3 regions of the Paenibacillus sp. GL_099_B genome follow, and region 2 is predicted to be linked to each of the others. Evidence: predicted binding sites of a transcription regulator. Region 2 holds the regulator's gene; each other region holds the start of a gene.
The links. Region 2 encodes LexA, which represses DNA repair genes until DNA is damaged. Its sites were predicted from a motif close to CGAACATATGTTCG; they were not measured.

Region 1: a site for LexA is predicted at 2,925-2,938, ahead of AC3ITG_RS21765 (YhjD family protein). Genes of this name have one in related genera too.
Region 3: a site for LexA is predicted at 1,125-1,138, ahead of AC3ITG_RS21375 (YhjD family protein). Genes of this name have one in related genera too.

What each region holds. Positions count from the first base shown of each region.
Region 1 is NZ_CM174430.1:4,783,339-4,789,919, forward strand. It holds gene AC3ITG_RS21750 (YitT family protein) at 1-408, opposite strand, end outside; gene AC3ITG_RS21755 (nucleotide-binding protein) at 1,325-2,362, shown strand; gene AC3ITG_RS21760 (hypothetical protein) at 2,359-2,592, shown strand; gene AC3ITG_RS21765 (YhjD family protein) at 2,983-3,369, shown strand; gene cysK (cysteine synthase A) at 3,642-4,601, shown strand; gene AC3ITG_RS21775 (ATP-dependent DNA helicase) at 4,743-6,581, opposite strand, start outside.
Region 2 is NZ_CM174430.1:4,342,846-4,349,426, forward strand. It holds gene AC3ITG_RS19610 (ABC transporter permease) at 1-32, opposite strand, end outside; gene AC3ITG_RS19615 (HAD family hydrolase) at 612-1,412, opposite strand; gene AC3ITG_RS19620 (hypothetical protein) at 1,440-1,952, opposite strand; gene AC3ITG_RS19625 (DUF896 domain-containing protein) at 2,079-2,288, opposite strand; gene AC3ITG_RS19630 (LysM peptidoglycan-binding domain-containing protein) at 2,385-2,762, opposite strand; gene lexA (transcriptional repressor LexA) at 3,067-3,693, shown strand; gene AC3ITG_RS19640 (aldehyde dehydrogenase) at 3,806-5,107, opposite strand; gene AC3ITG_RS19645 (CatB-related O-acetyltransferase) at 5,657-6,316, shown strand; gene glnA (type I glutamate--ammonia ligase) at 6,428-6,581, opposite strand, start outside.
Region 3 is NZ_CM174430.1:4,699,736-4,706,316, reverse strand. It holds gene AC3ITG_RS21385 (hypothetical protein) at 1-236, shown strand, start outside; gene AC3ITG_RS21380 (hypothetical protein) at 287-847, shown strand; gene AC3ITG_RS21375 (YhjD family protein) at 1,196-1,582, shown strand; gene AC3ITG_RS21370 (DUF4062 domain-containing protein) at 1,637-2,761, opposite strand; gene AC3ITG_RS21365 (helix-turn-helix domain-containing protein) at 2,837-3,064, opposite strand; gene AC3ITG_RS21360 (hypothetical protein) at 3,255-3,557, shown strand; gene AC3ITG_RS21355 (hypothetical protein) at 3,669-3,881, shown strand; gene AC3ITG_RS21350 (hypothetical protein) at 3,881-4,261, shown strand; gene AC3ITG_RS21345 (hypothetical protein) at 4,254-4,586, shown strand; gene AC3ITG_RS21340 (hypothetical protein) at 4,749-5,084, shown strand; gene AC3ITG_RS21335 (hypothetical protein) at 5,754-6,263, shown strand; gene AC3ITG_RS21330 (BRO family protein) at 6,509-6,581, shown strand, end outside.

The DNA of each region.
Region 1 (6,581 bases), 440 kb from region 2:
TCGTAGTACCATGCCAGCTCCCACGCCGGTAATAACACCGGACAGGACTGCCGGAATCCACAGATTACCGTGAAACGGAATGACCAAGGTAGAGTACCGCTCAAACCCGTCATAGAACAATGAGAATGCGGCCACACCCAGCAGCGCCTGAATCATGAACTTCCAGCCCTTGAGGAACCAGGCCAGAATCATGACTGGAATATCCAGCAGTAGCATGCCGATTGCAGGTGATAAGCCTGTCGCGTACTTTCCAAGCAGGGCCAGACCGACAAATCCGCCCTCCGATAAATGATTCTGAAAATTAATGTGATAGTAGGCAAATGCCAAGATAAATGTTCCGAGCAGCATAATGGCGAACTTTCCCGCCTCTGTCTTAACTTGTTGTAAGGTTAACGATGTTCTCTTCATTCAGGTTCCCTCGCAGTTTGTAAAGGTTGGTTTGCACCGACCGTACCCTGCAAAAGGCAAGCCTGGAAGAAATCATCGTATTTGTCCTTCGAATATTATTCATTCCAATCCCCTCTTTCGCAGAGTCAGCCGTTTTTTTCTTTACGGTGGTGTACTCTACAAGGGGCGCTAAGTGTAAGAGAGATCGTAACGTTTCCAGATCGTCCTTGGGGAAATTATCCTTCGGGAACTCATGGTATCCTGATCCTTTCTGTCTGTTGGTGGTTAGCTATGCCAATTAAACTGATAAATATTACACCTTGCATAAGACCATATAAACTTTACACTTAACCACTTCGATTGCAATACCCTCTTTCGATCGCTGTTATCCCCGGATTTTTTGATTCCCTTTTCCAAAGGAGAAAATCCGGGGATAAAGGCGAGCGCTTCGCTTCTCCAGACGGGTTCTGCACTCTACGTTCTCGTGTAAAAATTTAGTTCACCTTATATAGACATGTGTAATGTTCAATTCAGTTTAAAAATCTAAGCTAACTTGCTTGTTCTTCTATTATATAACACCGATGTGATTGGGTCGAAACAGCAGACCCTTCAAATATGCGCAAAAAGCACACTCTGGCCTGCTTGAGCCGCCAACCAGCCACACCAGGACAAGCTTCTCTAACTAATGGTGCTACCTGCTCCTTCATTCTATGACTGAAGCTTCCAAATATAACTGTCCAGTCACCCAACTGTGACAATTTGGGTCCATTTTTTTATTTTTCCACGGATTTTAAAGGAATCATTTGCCTCTTGCACATACACTATAGCAAATGTAATCGGCTTATCTTGGGTCCAGCTAAACGTTTCCAGACTTACTCTGCTGTTTATGGTATAATATAACAATTGATTCCCACTACCGTTTAAGCGAGGCGGATTGATGAAAACGTTAAAGCCAAGAGTCTTTATTGGCTGCTCGCTGGAAGCGAAGCCGATTGCAGCCGCAGTACACGAAAACTTGCGTTTCTCGGCCGAAGTTACCCCTTGGTACTCCGGAGTTTTTAATCCAAGCAGTTATACCATGGACGATCTGGAAACAGAAGTTCGTACGACTGACTTTGCCATTTTTATTTTTCATCCGGATGATATATCGAAAATTCGCGGGAAGTACTATGCCTCTGTCCGTGATAATACAATGCTGGAAATGGGTTTGTTTATGGGTCGGCTAGGACGAAAGCGTATTTTTTTCATTCTCCCTGAAGATATTACGGACATCAAAGACGCTTCCAAGATCGAAGGTTTACGCATGCCTACAGACCTGCTGGGTTTAAATCCTCTGGTTTATGAAATTCGTTCAGACGGGAAATGGGCGCCAGCCGTCTCGGTGGCCTGTTCCAAAATCGCAGACAGCATTGAAGAACAGGGACGATGGAGCGATCCCGAAGTGGAAAAAATCATTGAGAAACACAAGAGGTCTGAGGGCGAAGCCCGGTTACAGTTGCTCAAGCTGCTGCGATTCTTCAGGGAGTTACTGCGTACCCGCAAAGCAGATTCGGTTATGTTGGAGCGAATGAGCGATGCACTTCGCAGTGCATTTGTATCCCTTCCTCCATTTGCCGTGCGTGGGACTGCCATATACCGTACAGATGACAGTGGTCATATTGAACAATTATGTGGTAATGTTGGGGAACCGGGGAGAAAATATAACTTGTCCGCCAACGACGACAAACAGCCTGATGATCCGAAGCGAATTCTGGTTATTGATTCTTACCGGGAGAACAAAATCAAGATCAATCTCTACGACGACTACCTTGAGAAAGAGTATCTGCTATGCTATCCTGTAGCCAAGAGGTATGTAATCACGGTCCATATTATTGGACATATTGAAGCGGATGAGGCGATATTTCAGCAGATGGATTTGGAGAACCGTCATCTGTTCAACGCCATCAACGATTTGTTAGGAGGCGAACCGGAATGAAACCGGAAACGAAAAAAATAAGCAAGCGCTGGGGCAGCGAGAAAAAGGTACGCCTCAGTTCTGCGCCCGAATCATCACGACCGGTTCCGGAACCCAAAGAAGAAGATCGTTTCCACAAACCGGCCGTACCGCTAACTACGATTGGCCCTTCCCTGAAGGGTAAAGAAAGACCTTACAAAGTGATTCTGGAAAAAGAGGCTCTTTACGAGAAGCCTCAGTATCTGGCTTAACCGCTTTATGCTCATATACAACTCTGCCGTCTGGTTCGGCAGATCATCTGGCCCCGCCACCCAAGGCAGGGGCTTTTTTGTTGCAACACTTTGACAACTCTTACTAACCTTCGCTAGTACCAACCAAAAGCTCTTCATCTCTTCCTCTGATGCATTAAGTCGTTTTCTTTATGCCCTTAGGTTTCCTGCAAAACCCAAATATTATACCTTATTTTGGAGAAGGCCTGTCCCTATTTCACCGCCTACAACCTCAGCATGAATCACATATGGGCTACTTCCAATATTTCTCGGTTGTATTGTGTATCATCATTGCATATATTGATTATAATATAAGAACATACGTTCTGTAAATAAGAACATGTCCGAATTCAAGGTTAAGGAAGTGAAAGTATGTCATCATCCCCTTCCGCCCCATCCCCTGCGGATGAAGACCACCGATTGATTAAAAGCATGGTTGTACGCACCCTGCTGCTGGATGTGCTTGAACGGGATATTCGTACACTGGATACGTTGCAGCTCAAAATGCCAGAGGTCTACATTCTGTCTCTAACCCGCATTCAGAATGATGTACTTAAGGAAATGCTGACGCTTCGCAAACAGATGAGAACTCGTGGTGTCAAGGTTCTGGAGGAGAAACGGCAAGTTGATGGAATCGAAACCCAGTATCTGTGCAGAGGATATTTGCAGCGTTTCTATATGCTGTGGACGTTCGCGCGGAATGAAGTCAAAAAAGAGCTTAGTCGGCATCTGGATATGGATCTGACCCAGCCGTTATAGCTGATTCATCTGCTTAATGTACCCGTCATAGTTTGAATTCACATTTCTTAGTCCACTTACTCCTCAGACTCCCCATCCTTCTGCCTAAGCGAAAGAGGTTGACCCCGGAAGGTTGCGTTCATTAAGATGGAATAGACATGTCTGTACATTCTGTTCAGACTTGTAATGAAAATTGATTCCTATAAGCAAACAAGCCTGCCAGCCATTAACGGCGGACAGACTTGTTCATTGGAATTGCTTTCAACGTCTTATCAATCAAGGAGCTGTACTTCATGGACTTGAATTCGCATTTAATTAATAATCAAACACCCGCACATACAGGCATTGCCGCAGATGTTACTGAGCTGATCGGCCAGACACCTGCCGTTAGACTGAACAGACTTACAAGCAGCGATTCCGCTGACGTATACGTCAAGCTGGAATATTTCAATCCCAGCGGTAGTGTCAAAGACCGTGCCGCCTATAACCTGATCGTTCAGGCTGAACGGGCAGGACTGCTGCTTCCCGGCGCAACCATTATCGAACCAACCAGCGGTAATACCGGCATCGGTCTTGCAATGAATGCTGCTGCCAAGGGATATAAGGCCATTCTGATCATGCCGGACAACATGTCCAAGGAACGCATCAACATTCTGAAAGCCTATGGCGCAGATGTCGTACTTACACCTGCTGCGGAACGGATGCCTGGCGCGATTCGCAAGGCCAAAGAACTTCAGGCCGACATTCCGGGAAGCTTCATTCCCCAGCAATTTGAGAATCAGGCGAACCCGGACATCCACCGGATCACCACGGCTCCCGAAATTATGCAACAGATGGAAGGCAAGCTGGACGCCTTCATTGCCACGGCGGGAACAGGTGGTACGATCACCGGAACGGGAGAAGAACTGCGCAAGCAGCTGCCGGACATTCGTATCTATGCGGTAGAGCCGAAAGGTTCACCTGTGCTGTCCGGTGGCGAGCCCGGACCCCACAAGCTCGTCGGTACAAGTCCGGGATTCATTCCGGACATTCTGAATACCGACGTGTGGGATGCCATTATCCAGGTGTCCGATGAGGATGCACTGGATACGATGCGGCAGCTTGCTGCCCGGGAAGGGCTGCTGCTCGGCCCTTCCTCTGGCGCTTCGGTGTGGGCCTCCCTTCGCATCGCGAAGGAACTGGGGCCGGGACACCGGGTGCTCTGCATTGCGCCCGATACCGGGGAACGGTATTTGAGCATGGGTATTTTTTAACAAAGAAAACTCTTGCACAAGTCAAAGGCTCCCCTCCAAAATGAGCGCTTGATCACAGCCGGACGTTGAAGCCGCAGCGTACAAGTACTTACTTCTGGAAAGGGAGCCAGTTAAGTTAAATATTCTAAATATGAATGTGAACTAGTGAGTCAGGGTTGTCCATTCTACACCTTCGGGAAGCAGAGCCGCAATGCGGTCTTTGGCTTCCTTTTTGCTGTATAACGATTCATCGAGAATCGCGGCGGTACCCGAATCACTGCTGGTCCGAATCAAACGTCCCAGACCTTGCTTCACACGCAGCAGCATGTATGGAAGATCGATCTCTTCATAAGGTGCCGCTGAGGCTGTACGTTTTGCATTAAATACAGGGTCCTGTGGTGGATACGGAAGCGACCAGATCATCACGTTGGATAATGACGGACCCGGAACGTCCAGCCCTTCCCACAGATTAACGGAGCACAGCACACTTTCCTCATCCTGCTGGAACGCCGCAATCAGATCACTGATCTCCCGGTCGCCCTCATACATAAAGCGCAAACCTTTTGCTTCAGGTACATGAACGATGTCCTGCTTGAATGCACGCAATTCCTCCATCGTACGGAACAGGATTAGTGCACGGCCCCCACTCTCCTGAAGTAAAGACACAGCATCCCGCATGCGATTTTCGTTCTCCGGGTGGCCTGGGAGGGCCTCATTCGTAATCTTCATCCGCATTTTGTCCGCGTAATCATATGGCGAAGCGACCGAGAAGGATACAAAGTCTTCAATCCCCAGGCTGTCCGCCACATAACGGAATGAACTATCCACAGATAGCGTTGCAGAGGAGAACACGATTGGAATGCCTGTGTTGAACACACGCTCGTTCAGCATTTCCTTCACCGTACGCGGCATGATTGATAAGGTCGTCTCGTCTTCACTCTCTTCCGCCCAGCAGATGTACCCATCTTCCTTGCGGAACAAAGCAAGCGCAGACTGAATCATATCAAGATGTTCTTCCACGACACGCATCTGGTACCCATCCAGCGAGAACAATCCACTTTCAAATACCAATTCTTCGCCGATCGCATCCAGCACACTAGTGAGACGTTCAATCTCACGCAGCAATGGCGGCTCTACCCGAACTTCTTTCCGTTCCGATCCCGGAATTGCCACCGTATACGTATCCAGCAACGCAAACAGTCGCTCACTGCTCTCAATCGCTTCATCCACACGCTCCGCGAGGGATTCACGAATCTCTCCTTCAAGCAGGCGAGTCACGAGTTCCTCAAAGATACGGTGTTTCAGCTTGTAGCTCAGTGCGTTCAGGGCTGCTTCTTCCAGCAAATGTCCTTCATCAAATACAACCGAGCTGTGATCTGGCAGCAGTGGCAATTGTCCCTCGCGTTTGCGCGCATCATAGGTCCACACATGCTCCATATAGTAATCATGGGAACAGATGATGATGTCCTTGGAACGGCGGTAGTGGTCACGTGATAGCGTCAGACCACAGCGTTGACGTTTGGGACAAACGAAGCAATCTTGGAACGGGTCCCAGTTAATTTTGTTCCACTGACGATCATTCAGATGTGGATACTGTTTTCGGTCACCATACGGATGGAATGCCTGAAGCGTACCCGGCGTATTCACAAAATCCGGAAGGCTCTCATGCACTTCTTCAATGACAGGTGCATCCTCATCGGCAAATCGCACCGCACTTAATTTGTTCAGACAGACGTATTGGTCAGGTGACTTGCCCAGACGTGCGTCCACTTCCAAGTCCAGATGTGCAGCCAGCTTCGCAATATCTCCGCCCGGCTTCACCAGTTGTTCAATCAATGACTCATCGGCACAGGCGATTACCGCCGGTTTACCCGTATAACGAGCATAACAGACCGCGTAGAGCAGATAGACTAATGTCTTGCCTGTTCCCACACCAGCCTCAGCCATAATGGTCTTTTTATCTCCATAGGCCCGTTCTAGCTGGTACGCCATAAAAATCTG
Region 2 (6,581 bases):
CTTAACCTGCTTTCTTTACGTAAAGATGTCATCGTTAGCGTGGTTTTAGCGGTTCCCGACTCCATATGTTATTTCACTCCGATCTTACCTTGATAAAATAAAAGCGTTTTCGATCAAATCCCATCATCTCTTCTTTTTGTAGAAGACAAGTAATCAGATGAACTTCACCCCCACTGCAGAATAAACAAAACAGAAAATGTAAGCGATATCAATTATGTGAATCACTAGAGATACATATCGATTAAGACGCTTACCCTCATTTTCTTACAAACCACTTCATGTTGTATTTCCAGGATTAAATGGTTTCCTCCGATTATGTAAAGCGCTTACAATGGATATGAAAATAATAGCGAATAACTCCGGCTTCCACTTCATTCGAGTAAGTCAAAAGATATTCGCTGCATTCATTCGCATACTAGTCATACTAGTATGTTAGTTATATTTTAAATCAGCAGTTCTATAATTTCAATAACTTTTAATAAAAAATTTTATCTTTTGTTATTACGGTATAGTTCAAGCAGTCCCAAAACAAAAAAACATTGTTAGGTTTTATGGATAAAATACATCTCATAAAACCTAACAATGCTTGAGTAGTACACTAAAAATACGATTTATGATGCACTGAATTCAGCAATGATTCGTTCCAATTCGGATAAATGCTTGATTTGATGGTCAGGCACATACGATTCGGTATTCTCTTTATTCTCACGGTTAATCCAAACAGACTGAATGCCTGCAGACAATGCTCCACGAATATCAGTCGTAAGCTTATCTCCAACCATCATGCTCTCCTCAGGTTGCACTCCCAGCTTACTCAATGCGTGCTCGAAGATCGAAGGATCAGGTTTCCCTTTACCGAACGAACCCGAGATAATAATTTCGTCAAAAAAAGGAGCCAATTCAGGAACGCCATCAAGTTTCTCTTGTTGTAAAGCAGGACAGCCGTTGGTTAAAAGCAAAAGCTTGAACTTCCCTTGTAGATGACTCAACGTTTCCATCGTTTCTTCATAGACATGGGGTCTTGATCTCCGCTCAGCCCCAAATTGTGAGGCGAGTTGTTCCGCAAAATCTTCACGATCAACACCCAGCTTTAACAAGCCTTGACGCCATGACTCTTTACGATATGCGGGTGCAAGCTGCTCCAACTGGCGAAACTCCGGCTGGTCCCCACCCGTGAAGTTAGCCCAAAGACCTTCAAACGGGTTAATCCCAATCATTTTGGTAAACGAAAAAGTTTCATAAGACTCATACAGATTACGTGCCTCATTACGAACAGCTTCTTCAAGGTCTTCGGGTTTAACGCCCGTCTCTTCAGCTGCGATCAAGCAAGTCTCATGAAATGCCTCTCGAACACTGCGCTCATCCCACAGTAAAGTATCATCTAGGTCGAACAAAATCGCTTTTAACGCCATTTCGGTCATCTTCCCCTTTATGCAAAATTACTTTTTCTCGTATGTTTCCACGGTGATCTGATGTGCTTTGGCGAATTTCAGAAGACGTTCAGTTATTGCATCGGTATCATAACGATTGAGTAGTTTGGTAAATACCCATCTCTTACCTCGTGCATTATGCTCAATCACAACCGTACCTGGCTCAATTCTGAATTTCACGATATCGTCGACTCCAATTGAGCGCTCACGGTTCCCTTTTGTCGTCAAAATCCGATTACTTCCTATTTTGACATAAGGACGACGGAGCATGAAGATGACTGCCAAAAATACATACAGCAACAAGGTCACCCAGTCCCAAGTGGTCATCGGAGCTTTGACAAGAAATGTACTCATAAAGAGGTACAGGAATGCTAGTCCGATCAGAAAAATAGGAAACAGAAGACTGCGTCCTTTAAATACGTCCTCACCTGGTGTACCGGAAACCGGTTTACCGCTTTTTTTACGTTGCTGATTCAACTGCTTAGAATTTTTCCGAACCGTTCTCTCGAACGAACGCGACATGAGAATCCCCCTTAGATGTTCTTTGTATCGGCTTACATAACTGCAAACCAACATTTCCCCCTATAATTTGCAACCTCTAGATAACAGGAAGAAACCTAAATATCATAATGATATCATTAGGTTTCCTTAATGTTTGAGTTTGCCTTGGTGGCCTTGATCGTTCTCATCATCTACAATTTCAATCGTATCCAGTTGTTGTCTGAAATTGCTTCGAATGTTATTCAAATAAATTTCTCTAAGCTTGGCACGTTCTGCGAGCTCTTCCTCTGTCAATCCAGTGGATTTTTGCTTACGGGCCAATTCATTAATACGTGCTACCAGACTATCTATATCCAAGCTTGTCCCCTCCAAAAATACAAAGTCACATTAACTTTGACATGATAAGGGCAGCTTGTCAAGCTGACACGCATTAGCGCGTTTGGATATGCAGATTTATTCTGTGAATTGAGGCAGTATTAAGACTTGCCCCACCTGTATTGAAGTTGAATGAAGTTGATTCACTTTCTTGATTGCTTCTATATATACACGTGTATCCATTGTTTCAGGTTTGTGATCCAATGATATACTCCATAGCGTATCTCCTTGTGAAACTGCCATCTTCCCCCCAGGCAACAGATCGTTCTCATTGCCAGCGAACACAGTCAATACTGTACTGCAACCAACGAGTATGATTAAGCTTACGATTATTAATTTCAAGACCCAAGTTGGGACATTACCTTTTGCAAAAACCTTCTTAAAATTCCTTATGTTAGTTTCAACCACTTCTGAATGCACCGGTTCGTAAATACTTTGATAAGTAGAATATCTCATTAAATATCGACCTCCAAACGTTTGTTCCTATCCGTTGAAATCAATATAACACGAACAATTGTTTTGTACAATAACTTTTTAGAACAATTGTTCGCTTTTTTTTGTTGCATCCTACATTCTATTATCTTTCTTCTATTGTATAGAAACTGTCATTTGCAGTATTTGATTAGACTCAAAGAAAATTTTCATCTTTATTTGCAAAAAAACATTGATTTTATGGCATTTTATTTAGAACTTATGTTTGTACGAACGGAGGTTCTATGTTATAATTTTCCCAAACGTTACTAAATGGGGTTGATACGGTATGTCGAAGATATCCAGCAGGCAACAGGCTATTCTGGAGTTTATACGCAATGAAGTCCGGTTGAAGGGGTATCCTCCTTCCGTACGCGAAATTGGTGAAGCTGTTGGATTGGCTTCCAGCTCTACAGTACATGGACATCTGGATCGTTTGGAGAAGAAAGGTCTAATTAGACGTGACCCAACCAAACCAAGAGCCATTGAACTTCTCAGCCAGGAAGAGTCAGAGCATTCACATCAGTTTGCTCACAGCGTTGCTCGCATTCCTGTCGTGGGTAAAGTTACTGCAGGGGTTCCGATCACAGCAACAGAAAATATCGAAGATTACTTCCCTCTTCCTACGCATTATGTAGGCGAACAGAAAGTATTTATGCTTTCGGTCGTGGGAGACAGTATGGTTGAAGCAGGCATTGTTAACGGAGACTATGTTATCGTACGTCAGCAGCAAACTGCAGATAACGGCGATATCGTAGTAGCCATGACTGAAGACGATGAAGCAACGGTAAAAACGTTCTACAAAGAGAAAGATCATATTCGTCTTCAACCGGAAAATTCGACTTTTGAACCGTTGCGTTTGAAACACGTTAGCATCCTGGGCAAAGTCATTGGCCTTTTCCGTGATATTCACTAATATGTATTGAAGTTGTTCAGATGTTTCACAATAAGATACTTAGAGAGGTTGTCCCGTTAAACGGGACAACCTCTTTTTTCTCATACTACTTATATTGTTCTACGTTAGCCGACTATTCGCTGCGTTTAAGAATGCTTTTATGATGAGAAAACACATCAAAACTCTGTTGGCCATGGTAGGAACCCATTCCACTTTCTCCTACGCCGCCAAACGGGAGATAATGTGATGTCATATGAGACAATGTGTCATTAATACAACCACCACCAAAAGATACTTGATTCAGAACCTGATTCTGCAGATCCTCATCCTGAGTGAAGAGATATAATGCCAGTGGTTTGGGACGGCGAACAACCTCATCTAGCATGGGATTGAGGTCGGTATACTTAAATACAGGAAGGATTGGACCAAAGATCTCTTCTTGCATCACTGGGGATTTCCAATCAACTTCCCCCAAAACTGTTGGTTCAATGAGCAGCTGATCACGTTCAGAACGTCCACCGATCATTGCTTTGCCATCTTGGAGCAAAACCGATAAACGATCAAAGTTACGTGCGTTGACAACGTGCGGAAAATCAGCATTTTTCATCACATCGTCTCCAAATTTATCCTGAATTTCTACGCCGATTAATTCCAATAATTTGTCATGTACGTCCTCGTGTATAAGCAAGTAGTCCGGAGCGACACAGGTTTGCCCTGCATTCAGAAATTTACCGCGAACAATGCGCTGAGCTGCCAGCTTCAAATCCGCATCCTGATGAACAATGACCGGACTCTTACCACCTAGTTCCAACGTAACTGGAGTCAAATGCTCAGCTGCTGCCTTCATAACAATGCGGCCAACACCTGTACTGCCTGTAAAGAAAATATAATCAAACTTTTCTTTCAACAATGCTGTGCTGGTCTCTACTTCCCCTTCCATAACTGCCAGGTACTCACTAGGAAATATCTCATGAACCAAATCATAAGTCAGACGTGATACGGCTGGGGTTAATTCAGACGGCTTAATAATGGCACAGTTACCCGCAGCAATGGCTCCAATTAGAGGGCCGAAAGCTAATTGGAACGGATAGTTCCATGGTGCAATAATAAGAGCAACTCCATAAGGTTCAGGATAAATTAAGCTTGTGCCATCAGGTATAGCAGAATTTGTAGGCACAGGTTTTGGTTTAGCCCATTCCTCCAAATGTTCCAATGCAAAATCCAGTTCACCCAACACGATCCGAATCTCAGAGCCATAAGCCTCTGTTTCAGATTTATTTAGATCCGCACGAAGTGCGTCAAGAATACGTTGCTGATACTTCTCAATTCCCTGTCTTAATTGCTGAAGAGCACGAATACGGTACTCAATAGACTTAGTTTGACCTGTATAAAAAAATGTCCGCTGTGCGGCAACCAGTTGCTTCTCTTGTTCCATATTAACATCTCCAATTAATTGTTCAAAATTTAATTTCTAAAAACATAAATGAATTATAACGCAATTATATGAAACTATCAACATATAGATACTGTAAAAATAGAGCAAACAATTAAAACGTACTCTCGCTTCAACGATATGATCATAATTTAATTAACCATTCTATTTCTTATTGACTACATAAAAAGCCTTAACACTAATATGCTAAGACTTATTCTACGAATACTAGCTTCCTCTTTACATTCTTATTTCCGTTCCTGTATAACTCCAACGTGATGTATCCGCCCTTCCAAATGGTGGACACGTGTTCTGTCTATATTTACTCTTCCTGAATTTTTTCTTCATTATATACACTTTGAGGGAGGTTACTTACTGACATCTCTTTATCAGAATAGGATTGACAAAAAAAGAAGTGATTGCTACAATGGCCCTCATATCAAAAGGAAGGATGATTCAGATGATTCGTCGTCTAAAAAAACTAAAGAATGTAGCTACCGCATCACGCTTCTAAGTTACTCAGAAATATAACTTAGAAGCGAGGAAATTAAAATGAATATAAACCAATTTAATCACTGGTCTGAAATTAAGTATTTAAAAGATATTGTAACCAATCCATTAATCGAAGTTGGCGATTACTCCTATTACTCTGGTTATTACGATAACAATTCTTCTTTTGAAGATGGATGCGTGAGATATTTATGGGGAGATGAAAAATCGAGGAGCTTATTCAACCCTATTGAGGAATTTGGATGGCAAATAGATCGATTAATTATTGGTAATTATGTATGTATCGCAGCCGGTGTCGTTATTCTTATGGGAGGAAATAACAATCATCATGCGGAGTGGATCACTGTTTATCCGTTTGCTGATCAAATTAGCCGTTCCTTCTCAACCAAAGGTGATACCATTATAGAGAGCGATGCATGGATCGGCATGAATGCAATGATTATGCCGGGTGTTACCATTGGTGAAGGTGCAATTGTTGCAGCAGGCTCAGTTGTAACAAAAGATGTCGCCCCTTACACGATAGTAGGTGGAAATCCTGCAAAAGAGGTAAAGAAGCGTTTCTCAGAAGAAGAAATCATGAAGTTAAAAGAAATGCGCTGGTTTGATTGGAAGAGAGAATCAATTGAAGCAGTCACTCACTTGCTTTCGAGCTCTTCAATAAACAAGTTATATGAGCATTATTTATCAGAAATTAAGGACTGAGCTCCTATAGACATAAAGCTAGGTAGAATAATATTCTACCTAGCTTTTTTATATCCCCTTGCCCACAAAAAGAAAAACCCCTCAGCGCTAGAGCGCCAAGGGATTGAGCTATTAGTACAACGTGATATATTGATCGCGTTCCCATTGGTGGACTTGTGTACGGTACATGTCCCACTCAATTTCTTTCAGCTCATAGAAGTGAGCCAGGGCGTGGTCGCCGAGAGCATCACAGATGACTTCGCTGCGGATCAATTCGTTCAATGCT
Region 3 (6,581 bases), 360 kb from region 2:
AATGTTTTTATGTTACGCCTCAAAGCCCCTATTTCAGCAAAAGATTTGATTTTAGAAACGCGCTAGAATTTCTTGCTAATCGAAAAAGGTTCTATTATGCCGTCAATTCGGAAGGTGAGAGAAGGTACGATTTTGTTGATGAGCCGACTAAAAAACAAGTTACATATCAAAAAAGTAAGAATGGGAATGCCACAGTTTTTCTTGATTTAGACAACGGGAAAGAATACAACATTTAAATTTGCTAATCTTACACTAAAAAAATGTGTTGAGTCTGAGGGAGAGTTGTATGATGAATGATAATTCTGAAATTAATGCTACAGTTGCAAATCGAAGCTATATGGCTGAGATGCATAATGACGGGTTGTATTTTTTGGAACAAGCTAGGGAGGCAACAGATGAGTTTGTAAAAAGAAGGTTCCTTAGAGCGTCGATTATATATTTCTGCTCATCAGTAGAAGCAACTATGTCTAAGATAGTATTTGATAAAATTTCGATTTCCGAGTTTGAGCCTGGACATAGGTACAATACATTGAAAGCGAGGCTCAGTGACCCAAACGCTACTCCACCAGGGTTCTTTAAATCAATTGATGGAAAAATAGAGGTTGTCGAAGATTTATTTGAATCAATGATCCCGCAAACAATTAAGGATGACTACAAAAACTTAACGTTATTACGAAATAAAATCATTCACTTTTCTGTCTCATATTCAGATGAGTTGTATGCTACCGATGAGGTTGAGAGGGTCGCTTATGATGCTCCAGAAGTAGTGGATGAAATCCTTAGTGTATTGTTCGGATACCTCAATCTGTTTAACGGATTTCCCAAAAATCGATCTTCAAATTATTAAACTTAGGAGCGCTGAGTTGGCCCTTCAATGAGATGGTGAGTGAGCAGGGTAATTCCTTCCTACTCAGTAGTTAATAAAAAAAAGCCTCTTATGTTTCGCAAACGCCTGCAGCGGATATCATTTCCGTTCGCGGGCTTTTTTGTCGTTTATGAGGTACGTCCAATTTTGGACACACCCCTGAACCATTCGTTCACTCAGCAACTTTGCGCAATCTAAAACGGACGACGTCGTCCGTTATCAACGCGCTTGTATAATCCGCCACTCCCGCGTTATACTAAGAACAAACGTTCCGCTCTCGCGGATTCAAACGCACTATAACGGAGGAGAAAGCGAGGTGCCTCCCCGCACATGATCGACATTACGCCGGAAGACCGCGCGCTCATCAAATCGCATATTATACTGCCGCGTGTCCTCACCGCATTCGAACGAGATATCGCGCTCATCAACACGACGCTCAAGACGCCCGGCCCGTACGTCGACGTCATTGCGGAAGCTCAGCGCAAGGTCACCGCAGACATTTACGAGATCCGCAAGCAATTCCGTCAGCGCGGCATTAAAGTCTACGAAGAGGTAACGGACGATGACGGAGTGACAGCGCGCTATAAATGCCGGGGCTATGAATCGGAGATGAGGCTGCGGTGGTCATCGATGGCTCCGCAGGCGGCGGTTGTGATGCGGAAGTATCTCGGACTGAATGAGGGAACGCGCCCGTTTGTAACGGTTCCTCCGAAGTAAACAGAGAAAAGACGCAGCTTGGAATTGACTGCGTCTAAACTATTATCGGATAAGTTATTTTTTTGGTGATGACACCAATTTAAGTCCCAGTTTTTCTTCGAAGGTACTGATTACATTTTCATCCCATAGCTCTATCCTAAACATTTCTTTATCAGTAATTTCTTCAATTTTTAATGCATTAGCTATGAAGGTATCGCATATCTCTTCTATCTCTGGATGTTCACCGGCTATAGCCAATACAAAGCGGAAGGGAACCCCCTCAGCATGTTTATACTTACGTATCAGGATACGGATTCTAGCTAATGTGGCGTCCAGCTCATCTAGCTCGATTTCATTTACTATCAAGAATTTGTCGTACGTCCCGTCTATGTCTAGAATATAGTAAGGATCAAATTCCGAGGGATACTCTAATTCTATTTCCTCTAAATTTCCTTTTTCGTCGACATTCTCCCAACTTAATCCGTCTCTTCTCGTAATATATTTCGCTTCCAATAGTCCGAGAATATTTTCTAGTCGCTCAGAGATATCGGCAGGAGCGTGTAATTCTTTCTCCTTTTTCTGGAATTCCATAGTCAGTTTTTGAAGTCGCTCATTCTCCAACTTGGCTTTCTTAAGTTGTTTGGTTAATTCTAATACCGAGGCTGCCAGGTCTTGTGAGTTAGTTGTATTTTTCCCAGAAATCCAACCGTCAAGATTTGGATCTTTAGACAATTCACTCAATGTTTGCATGATAGTAAGTTGTATATCCTTGGTATCATCAAAAAATCTAGAGATCTTATTCAGTACCTGTTTCTTAAACTCGCGATACTTTCCTACGTTTTCTAGTTCCATGACAGAAGGGCCAAATGTTTTAACCTTAGAGTCCAACAATGACTGAGACATGACTATTGAAAAGCGAGGTTTCCCCAGTTCACCGGCTAAGTCGTATTCCCAATGGGTATAACTATTTCCGCTAGTTTCCTCAATGGTTCCATACCTTCCTCCGAGTATTAACAAATATACATCAGATTCCTCGATCCATTTTCTTATTGTATCCTTCTGTGACTGATCTCCAGAGCGAAATAATTCCATCCCAGCCGGTATGTGCGAAGCTTTTAGAATAGCTTCAACCGCGGCTTGTCTTTCCTCTTCCAAATCGGTGAAAGTAGATGAAACAAAAACTTGTAGTTTCTTTGTCATTTGGACTCTCCTTATGTATTGGATTTTACTTATAAACTAAAAAGGACCTCCAACTATCAAAGGGTCCTCTATAGATTATTTCTCAATATCGCGATCTCTATCGGTTATATATTCGATTAAGTCGCCAGGTAGCACGCCTAACTTTTCGCATAAGGTATTGAGCGTTGGGAAATCTATCCGCGCGTTGGCGTTCAACGCGAGCGCCTTTACAGTATTGCGATTTATGCCGGTAATTTGAACGACATCTTTCTGTTCAAGTCCGCGTTCCTTCATTATCTTATCAAGCGAGAACCGGATAGCCACAAAAATTCCTCCAAAAATAATGTAGTAAACTAGTTGACAAGATAACAACACGGATGTATAGTTGTAATCAAGTAAACTAGTTGACAAGATAACCTGTTAACATCTTATACGCATATCGTAACAAAAGGTTTCATCATTATCAAGCAACATCGTACCGGTCTGCATAAAATCCCGCAAGGAGGAATGAATTATGTCTAACATTACTGTAGTCACCAAGGTCGACGACTTTGACGGACCATTCCGTATTGAGTACGCCGGCACACTTATAGATGATAACCACGCGATTTACATTGACCCTGATTACAATATCGCAGTTATGGAGAGGGTCGATTTCGATGGGACAGAGTACGTTACGTCATACGGCGAACCTACTATTTTCGACCTGACGGTTGAGGACTTGAACTTCATTGATAACATCCGCAATATGAGCGCGATAGAACTACTAACTAAATTTATCCGTAAAGGGGATACGCAACATGCAACTAACCGTTAATAATACGAAAACTACACCTAACAACATTGAATCGAGTAAATATGGCCGAAACTTCATCCGTATGCTCAAGTTCGTCTATGCTCTTGTTCTTATCGCGAGAGAGGTACTAACATGAGCCGCCGCCCTGTACACCTTTACCGTTGCGTCGTCAATTTCACGCAATCAAACCGCATGTTTTACGTTAACAGCGTCCGCCAGCTCTCAGACGTAGAGGTTCGTTTCCGCGCAGTTGAGAAGGGCGTCAGTAACGCCAATGTTTCCGGGCTTAGCGTAACAGCGGCCGACATCGTAGACATCGACTTCGTTTATCGCGGGGTGATGTGATGAGCGCGCAAGACCGTTTCGAGTTAGCATCCGTTGCGATCGGGCCATTTGACAGTGATGACGAATTTTATGATTACGCAGGATGTGCACTGAACGAACGTTACATGTTCTTCTTCGATGCAGGCGCGCTATGGGTTCGCTCAGTTCACCGAGATCCGGAGCAACCGCGCCAGTACATAGACGGAGAAAGCGGAGGTATGGCGATCGGCCTTGAAGCACGCGGCGACATAATGGATATCACGGCTCAACTCGTAGCTAGACTGCGCGGCATGGATGCGCTCGATTTCCTGACGCAAATATTACTGTTCACGCCTGGACGCGGTGATTTTAACCTGCAGCTTGATGGGCTCATTACGGATAGGAGGGAGCCGCGTGGATAAAGTGTTCATCTTACACGTATGGGAAGAGAAGGCGGAGGACCACACAATAACTCCGGCCTGGCTCGTAAATAACAACACCGCAATTTACCTATCGAGCTGCACCGTATTTCTGGTCCGCGTCATCCCGATCAGACTCGGTTACCTAACGCGCTATTACGTTGAGGATACGGCCACATGCGGCATTCACCTCGCGCAGAACGTCGATGGCGATCCGGAATTAATCGTAACGAGGATTATCGAAAAGCTCCGAAGTCGGACCGCGCTTGATTGGCTGGCGGATGATGTACTCGGAGGAATGACGGGATTGTTCGAATTTCAAGTATAACCGCCTGATGAGCGCCTGTCTTAGCGGAGCAGGACGAAACCTACGGGCCCAGGTCCGGACGGTCGCGGTCATCCGCATGTATCACGTAACAACGTACTGTAACGATATTTATTTGCTTTCTAACTAATAGTCACGCGGACTAAAAACGCTAGGAGGTTATTCATGGCACAAACGACACCGTATCCAACTTGCACGGTAAACCACATCATTATCCCCGAAGATCCTTACACGTTTCCCGCAATCCTCGCTACACCTGACACTGCCGTTCTTTATGATCCTGAAAGACCTGGTTTCGTAGAAATAGCCCGCGTCAAGCCGACGCAGGCACCAAACGTATACCTTTGCAATGACGCTACAATCGTCTTTCAGTGGACCGAAACTCCCGCCGAATTTGTTGATAAAATCCGCAATATGAGCGCCTTCGAATATATGGCCCATGTGTTCTATAAATCTTACGATGTCCCGCCCGTCATGCCGTCACCTTCTGCGGTAGCTTAATGACGCGCTATGTCTGTGGTAAACGCATCGACAAACGTCTCTACGTCCGTACAGCGGGCGGTAATTGGATTGATATACGACTACTAATCGCTTGATTTCTTATGTCCGTATCATCAGCGCTAACTGATGAATCGCTATGCGGACGTTTAACACTGAGTAACGCCAATTGCTCGGTACATTTCGCCGGTCTAGCGCCAACTATTCCGGCTTTCCTTAGAATATCCCGCGGCACGGAGGCGGCAACCTTCGTTCAGGCAGCGCGTTCACATATATCGAGTGTAAGCGGGAACTTACGCTCTGAATCACTTTTACAATGACGGAGGGAGCGGCGATTGGCTATCGTGTGGCGCGCTCTTTTCCGTTGTTATATCCAGTAATACGCAAGGTAACGGACAAGGTTTCGTTTTTGAGTAAAAAAGATTTACGGAGGTAATTCAACATATGAGCAGCGGAATTGTACGCGTATCGAAGAGGGACAGCGGTTATATGATTGTGGATCCGTATTTTCTCTCGGACAGGAGACTGTCCTGGAAGGCGAAAGGGCTGCTTTCGTATTTGCTGTCTAAGCCGTCTAATTGGCGCGTATACGTGAGCGACTTGGTAAAACGGTCTAAGGACGGCAAGGACGCGGTATACTCGGCCTTACGTGAATTAGAGGGGTCAGGGTACGTGGATAGGACTCGCGTAAGGGACGAAGAGACGCAGCGGATCACTGGCGTAGAAACCGTTGTATATGAGCGGCCTATTACGACAGATGAGCCGTCGGATATTCCACAAACGGAAATTCCCGATATGGCTAACTCGGATAGGGATAATCCGCCCCAAGTAATTAATGATTTAAGTAATTATGATTCTAAGAAGAAAGAAGTAGAGAGCACGGAGGAAATTTTACAAACGTTGTCTCAAACACTTCGAAAGATCCCGCTAAACGATACGGCTACACTTTACGATCACCACTTCGAAGATATTTACGCGATGCTAAGCAGGAGGGTAGGCGATGATATTCGGTGCAGCACGATAAAGGCGGCAGGTGAACGATACTTCTTCCGCGTAGTTGATTTGCAGACGGGATTACCGAATCCGGAGCTATACAGTCCGATCGGGATGTTTTACGAAGCGTACAAGGAGGCAGAAGCGGAGAGGAAGGCGCGAGAGTTTAGAGAAGGTAAACCCTATTAGAAAAAAAACAAAAAAAAAATAGACAAACCTCTTGCATAGCTGAAAAAGTGTGCTATACTGAGACTTAGACTCTATTTTTGTCTAAAAATATTACAATCATATCACCTTACACTAATAGTGTACCGCGTATCTAACCTAAAGTCAACCCCTGACGCGAAATTAGGCAATATCCAATAATATCGGCCTCGCGCCGTTAACATATAGCACTACGTTAACACCAAACTAAACGAATGGGAGAGATGTACATGTTAGCTAACCAACCGAAGGTATTCGATCACGAGATGTTTGGAAGCATCCAGATTGTCACTATCGAAGGTA